2 regions of the Lysinibacillus sp. LK3 genome follow, and region 1 is predicted to be linked to the other one. Evidence: a T-box and tRNA genes for the amino acid it is inferred to sense, from the RefSeq annotation. Region 1 holds a T-box; the other holds one or more tRNA genes.
The links. A T-box is a leader RNA that pairs with one kind of tRNA and senses whether it is charged. The one in region 1 lies ahead of ileS (isoleucine--tRNA ligase), so its partner is inferred to be a tRNA-Ile.
Positions count from the first base shown of each region.

Region 1 (3,254 bases):
GGGCTGTTTATATATCAGCAATATAATGAACAACAACAGCAAGCTTCTACTATTCCACCCGTATTAGATGAGCGGATTTTAGAGCTATATTTACAACTTGATTCTTTTATGAACGGAAAGAATCGTTTATATAAGGCAAGCTTTGATAACTTTTTATATTTTGAATCGACCTTTGCTTATGCGCAATCGAAAAAACTAGTACCTACACAAGAGCAAGTAGATAAGGCACTCGAACAGTTCATGGAAGAGTGGAGCTATGAGGATGATACTCGGCCAACTTATGATAAGCTTCTGCAAATGTTGCAAGTCACAAACGAAGGGTTTATAGAGAACTATGGCAAGCCAATTGCCTATAAAATGGCTACATTTGACTTATTATGGGAGGCAAGCCAAGCCGATTATAAGGATGTAAGTAATCCCATTCGTACATGGCTTGTCGAGCAAGAAGCCATGAATTATTTAGAACAACATTATCATAAAGACATTGCCGCCTTACGAGAAAAATATAAAATCCCAGAAAAGGACAGCCAAATGAAGCTCATCAGAAGTGGAACGGTCTTAGCGATCAAGGAACATGAATTTTTAGTTGTCTCAGGCGTCTTGGCTAGCGAGGTTGGGCAAAAATCTGTCGATGAATTAGTGCAAAAACATAGTAATGGTACATGGTTTCCTCTAGTGGATGTCCCGCAAACACTATCAGTTGGTGATCGAGTAGAAGTACAGTATAGACAGTCGATTGGGAACGATGACGCTCAGCCATTCATTGATTATAAGGATATCGTAGAAATGAAAATAGTAAAGGAATCTCACTAACAAGAAGCTAGACATTCTTGTGCTATTCAATAGTAAAACATTGCTGAAGAGCTTTTTGATTCAAACCATTCAACAGCCACAATATGCTGATCTCCATCAAAGTATTGCCACTTGTCTCAACGAAATTTTTTAAGATTGTCCACCGTTGACAGACAATTGGTAATTTGCTAAGATGAAGGACAATAAAAGCATACAAATTCGTTGATGAGAAAGAGTAGTGTTTTACTTTGTTCTACAGAGAGCCGACATTTGGTGGAAGTCGGTGTGCAGGTGTTACATGAAAATCCTCTCTGAGAAGATTAGCTGAATGGAGTAAGCTAATCCGGGTGTCTACCGTTAAAAAGAACACGTATGATTGTACGTTGCTGAGTGCTATTGGCTATCGTGTCAATAGAATTAGGGTGGTATTCGCGGTTAACCCCGTCCCTTTTCCTTGGGACGGGGTTTTTTGTATGCCTTTTATACAAATTTGCTTGTATAGGAGGAACTAATATGCAGAAAGAACAAAAGAAAGAAACAACGGTTGAACGAGAAACAAGGATTCGTACATTATGGGCGCAAGAAGGGACCTTTGCAAAATCCGTAAGTAATCGTGCTGAACAGCAGCCCTTTGTATTTTATGAGGGACCCCCAACAGCGAATGGTTTACCACATGTTGGCCATGCATTTGGTAGAACCATAAAAGATGTGGTGGCACGTTATAAAACAATGCAAGGCTATTTAGTTGAACGCAAAGCAGGTTGGGATACACATGGGTTGCCTGTGGAATTAGGGGTAGAAAAGGCATTAGGAATCTCAGGAAAGCAGGAGATTGAGAACTATGGGGTGGAGCAATTTATTCAAGCATGTAAGAAGAGCGTTTTTACCTATGAGCAAAAATGGCGTACTTTTACAGAGCAGCTTGGCTACTGGCTTGACATGGATGATCCTTACCTAACATTAAGTAATGACTATATTGAATCTGTGTGGCATATTTTAAGCCATGTTCACAAGGAAAAACTGTTATACAAAGGACATCGCGTTTCACCTTATTGCCCTAGCTGTCAAACTTCCTTAAGCTCTCATGAGGTGGCACAGGGCTATAAGGATGTTAAGGATTTATCCGTTACTGCAATGTTTAAGCTAGAGGATCGAGACGAATATATCTTAGGCTGGACAACGACGCCTTGGACATTACCAGCCAATGTAGCCTTGGCTATGAATCCTGCTCTTCGATATGTCCGTGTAAGGCATGCAAACAGCATCTATATACTAGCCAAATCGTTGGTATCAAAGGTTTTTTCAGAGCCTGTAGAAATATTAAGTGAGCATGACGGACAGGAGTTTGCAGGTGTTTCCTATCTATCACCATTTTCCTATGTAACCGTCGATAAAGGGCATATCATTGTCATGGCAGATTATGTGACAGAGCATAGTGGAACAGGAATTGTACACATAGCACCTGCTTATGGAGAGGACGATTATAAAACGGTGCAGCAACATGGCTTGTCCTTTGTCAATGTAGTTGATCTTAAAGGCTGTTATACAGAAGCGGTACCTGAGCTTGTTGGACGATTTGTGAAAGATTGTGATGTCGATATCATTAAAATGCTTGCAGCAAAAGAGCTTTTATTTACTAAAGAAAAATATGAGCATAGCTATCCGCATTGCTGGCGCTGTGATTCACCATTATTGTACTATGCAACAGATAGCTGGTTTATCAAAATGTCGGCATTAAAAGAGCAGCTTTTACAAAATAATCAGCAGGTGACATGGCACCCTACCCATATTAAGGATGGACGATTTGGCAACTTCCTAGAAAACTTAGTGGATTGGAATATTAGTCGTAATCGTTATTGGGGAACACCACTCAATGTGTGGATTTGTCAGGATTGCAATCATGAGGAGGCACCTAACAGTGTTGCAGCGCTACAACAATTAGCCAAAGGAGCTGTCAAAGAACAATTAGAGCTCCATAAGCCATTTATAGATGACATTGTCTGTACCTGTCCTGTCTGCCAGGGCGACATGAAACGTACGCCTGAAGTTATCGATGTTTGGTTTGACAGTGGCTCGATGCCATTTGCCCAACAGCATTATCCTTTTGAAGACAAAGCGAACTTTCATCATCAGTTTCCAGCAGATGTGGTCATTGAGGGCATCGACCAAACGCGAGGATTTTTCTATAGCTTATTAGCAGTATCGACCTTGTTTACAGGAAAACCACCTTATAAAAATGTGCTATCGTTAGGGCATGTACTCGATGAGCATGGACAGAAGATGTCCAAAAGTAAAGGCAATGCATTAGAGCCTGTTGAGTTAATCCAGGAGTATGGAGCAGATGCTCTACGTTGGGCATTTTTAGTTGATAGCTCACCATGGAATCCAAAGCGTTTTTCGAAGAAAATTGTCTTAGATGCGAAATCTAAGCTGGTGGATACACTCGACAATACGTTTAAATT
Region 1 covers NZ_LDUJ01000016.1:87,833-91,086, reverse strand. The annotation lists gene VK91_RS12365 (DUF3221 domain-containing protein) at 1-813, shown strand, start outside; T-box leader at 1,006-1,244, shown strand; gene ileS (isoleucine--tRNA ligase) at 1,306-3,254, shown strand, end outside.

Region 2 (3,254 bases), on a different contig from region 1:
TACCGAACACGGAAGTTAAGCTCTTTAGCGCCGATGGTAGTTGGGGGCTTCCCCCTGTGAGAGTAGGACGTCGCTTCGCTTATTTTTTGTGGAGGATTAGCTCAGCTGGGAGAGCACCTGCCTTACAAGCAGGGGGTCGGCGGTTCGAGCCCGTCATCCTCCACCATTTTGGTCCCGTGGTGTAGCGGTTAACATGCCTGCCTGTCACGCAGGAGATCGCCGGTTCGATCCCGGTCGGGACCGCCATTATTATTGCCGGTGTAGCTCAGTTGGTAGAGCAACTGACTTGTAATCAGTAGGTCGTGGGTTCGACTCCTATCGCCGGCACCATTCCCTTGGAGGGGTAGCGAAGTGGCTAAACGCGGCGGACTGTAAATCCGCTCCTTAGGGTTCGGCGGTTCGAATCCGTCCCCCTCCACCATTTTAGGGGCATAGTTCAACGGTAGAATAGAGGTCTCCAAAACCTTTGGTGTGGGTTCGATTCCTACTGCCCCTGCCAGGTATTGAGGTACTCGTTCATAATACAGCTAATATAATCTATATAGTGGCGATTGTGGCGAAGTGGTTAACGCATCGGATTGTGGTTCCGACATTCGTGGGTTCGATTCCCATCAGTCGCCCCATTTTAAAATTGGGGTATAGCCAAGCGGTAAGGCAACGGATTTTGATTCCGTCATGCCTAGGTTCGAATCCTAGTACCCCAGCCATTTTTAATTTCACGAGCCATTAGCTCAGTTGGTAGAGCATCTGACTTTTAATCAGAGGGTCGAAGGTTCGAGTCCTTCATGGCTCATCATTTTTTAATTAACATGCGCCCGTAGCTCAATTGGATAGAGCGTCTGACTACGGATCAGAAGGTTATGGGTTCGACTCCTGTCGGGCGCGCCAATAAAATCATGTTTACGGAATGTAGCTCAGCTTGGTAGAGCACTTGGTTTGGGACCAAGGGGTCGTAGGTTCGAATCCTGTCATTCCGACCATCTTTCATGATAAATGGGGCCTTAGCTCAGCTGGGAGAGCGCCTGCCTTGCACGCAGGAGGTCAGCGGTTCGATCCCGCTAGGCTCCACCATTGTAATATTTTTGGAGGTATACCCAAGTCTGGCTGAAGGGATCGGTCTTGAAAACCGACAGGCGGGTAACACCGCGCGGGGGTTCGAATCCCTCTACCTCCTCCATTTTTCGGGTCAGTAGCTCAGTTGGTAGAGCATTAGATTGAAGCTCTAAGTGTCGGCGGTTCGATTCCGTCCTGACCCACCATTATTGCGGGTGTAGTTTAATGGTAAAACCTCAGCCTTCCAAGCTGATGTCGTGAGTTCGATTCTCATCACCCGCTCCAAAATGGGCCTATAGCTCAGCTGGTTAGAGCGCACGCCTGATAAGCGTGAGGTCGATGGTTCGAGTCCATTTAGGCCCATATTATTCCGAAGTAGCTCAGTTGGTAGTAGCACCTGACTGTTAATCAGGTTGTCGCAGGTTCGAGTCCTGCCTTCGGAGCCACGGCCCGTTGGTCAAGTGGTTAAGACACCGCCCTTTCACGGCGGTAACACGGGTTCGAATCCCGTACGGGTCATCAAGCATGTAGCACAGATGTGTGTTACATGCTTTTTTCTATTCTCCTGTTCTTTAAACGATAAAAGATAATGCAATAGCAGAAAAAGACCTATTTGCAAGGTGAGGGACTGAATTTAATTCCCCTAGCATCTTACTATGGGCTCCTATAAGCCGTTTCACTTACCACGTACACTTCCATGGTCAATACTTTTGTGAAGGCTGCTTGACTTCTCTAGTATAGCGATACAGGCGAAATCCTGGCCAGAGAATTTGTGAAACTGGTTCTGCTCTATGCGAAAGCGAAGCAACAGCAGCAAGTAAGTAGCCCAGAACGTATAGCTTTTTCACATTTACAAAAATTCTATTGATTTCTTTGTTCTACAACCCCCTGAAAAAGGCTACATGACTACTGTAGCCTTTTTATAATAATTAAAATCTTTCTCCCTTACATTCTCTTAAGAAAGAGAGTCTATAGAGTAAATATGAACAAACTATTTCATATATAAAATATGTATGTTTTTTCAATTACTATTTTCATGGTGCTTGTTGTTTTGTTCCTCTAATATGAGGATAAGTGGAGGAATCGATATGAATATACAGGAGATACAGCAATTTTTAAGTCTATATCAGACAGAACAAAATGAATCAGAACTTTGGTTAAAGAATAGATTACAGGCAGTTAAGGATGCAGGTAAATATCACCCAACAACAGAGGAGCTAGTTTTTGGCGCACGTGTGGCATGGCGAAATAGCAATAAGTGTATTGGACGTCTGTTTTGGCAGTCACTGCATGTGGTAGATGCACGTGATGTTTTAGATGAAAAGGCTATTTTTCAAAAATTACTAGAACATATTGATTATGCGACAAATCATGGGAAAATTCGTCCAACTATAACAGTGTTTGCTTCAGATAGAGTACGGATTTGGAATCATCAACTAATTCGTTATGCAGGCTATGAAACAGATGCAGGCATTATTGGAGATTCACAGTCCATTAAATTTACAAAAGTGTGTGAGTCGTTAGGATGGAGAGGTAAAGGAACTGATTTTGATGTACTACCACTCGTTATACAGGTAGATAATCGTGCTCCTCAAATGTTTGTAATTCCTGAAGAAAATATAGTAGAGGTCTCAATCCGTCATCCAGAGTCAAACGATGTGGAAAAATTAGGAATGAAGTGGTATGCCGTACCTATTATTTCGAGTATGCGTTTTCAAATGGCTGGAATTGATTTTCAAGCAGCTCCATTTAACGGCTGGTATATGGGAACAGAGATTGGCGCACGAAATTTAGCAGATCATGATCGTTATAATATGTTACCTGCAATTGCAGAGATTTTTAATCTTGATACAACCAAACAATCGTCTCTTTGGCGTGATCGTGCTTTAGTAGAACTTAATATTGCTGTTCTTCACTCATTTAAAGAAGATGGTGTGAGCATTGTTGATCATCATACAGCAGCTCAGCAGTTTAAATTGTTTGAGGAGGCAGAAAAATCAACAGGAAGAGAAGTTACAGGCAACTGGACATGGTTAATCCCACCACTTTCCCCTGCCACAACTCATATATTCCATAAACCCTATGTAAATATTTATCATACACCAAATTATTTTTATCAAAAACCATGCTATTAGTGTAAAAGAATTGTTTACTTTCGATACTTTTGATGAGAGAGGGCTTACTATGTTAGATCAGCAAAT
Region 2 covers NZ_LDUJ01000011.1:71,530-74,783, reverse strand. The annotation lists rRNA gene rrf (5S ribosomal RNA) at 1-79, shown strand, start outside; tRNA gene VK91_RS06940 (tRNA-Val) at 91-166, shown strand; tRNA gene VK91_RS06935 (tRNA-Asp) at 171-246, shown strand; tRNA gene VK91_RS06930 (tRNA-Thr) at 255-330, shown strand; tRNA gene VK91_RS06925 (tRNA-Tyr) at 338-421, shown strand; tRNA gene VK91_RS06920 (tRNA-Trp) at 426-499, shown strand; tRNA gene VK91_RS06915 (tRNA-His) at 548-623, shown strand; tRNA gene VK91_RS06910 (tRNA-Gln) at 633-707, shown strand; tRNA gene VK91_RS06905 (tRNA-Lys) at 721-793, shown strand; tRNA gene VK91_RS06900 (tRNA-Arg) at 812-888, shown strand; tRNA gene VK91_RS06895 (tRNA-Pro) at 904-980, shown strand; tRNA gene VK91_RS06890 (tRNA-Ala) at 996-1,071, shown strand; tRNA gene VK91_RS06885 (tRNA-Ser) at 1,085-1,177, shown strand; tRNA gene VK91_RS06880 (tRNA-Phe) at 1,184-1,259, shown strand; tRNA gene VK91_RS06875 (tRNA-Gly) at 1,265-1,338, shown strand; tRNA gene VK91_RS06870 (tRNA-Ile) at 1,343-1,416, shown strand; tRNA gene VK91_RS06865 (tRNA-Asn) at 1,423-1,499, shown strand; tRNA gene VK91_RS06860 (tRNA-Glu) at 1,501-1,572, shown strand; gene VK91_RS06855 (nitric oxide synthase oxygenase) at 2,142-3,188, shown strand; gene VK91_RS06850 (hypothetical protein) at 3,238-3,254, shown strand, end outside.
Region 2: it has a tRNA-Ile gene. The T-box ahead of ileS (isoleucine--tRNA ligase) is inferred to sense a tRNA for this amino acid. The anticodon was not compared.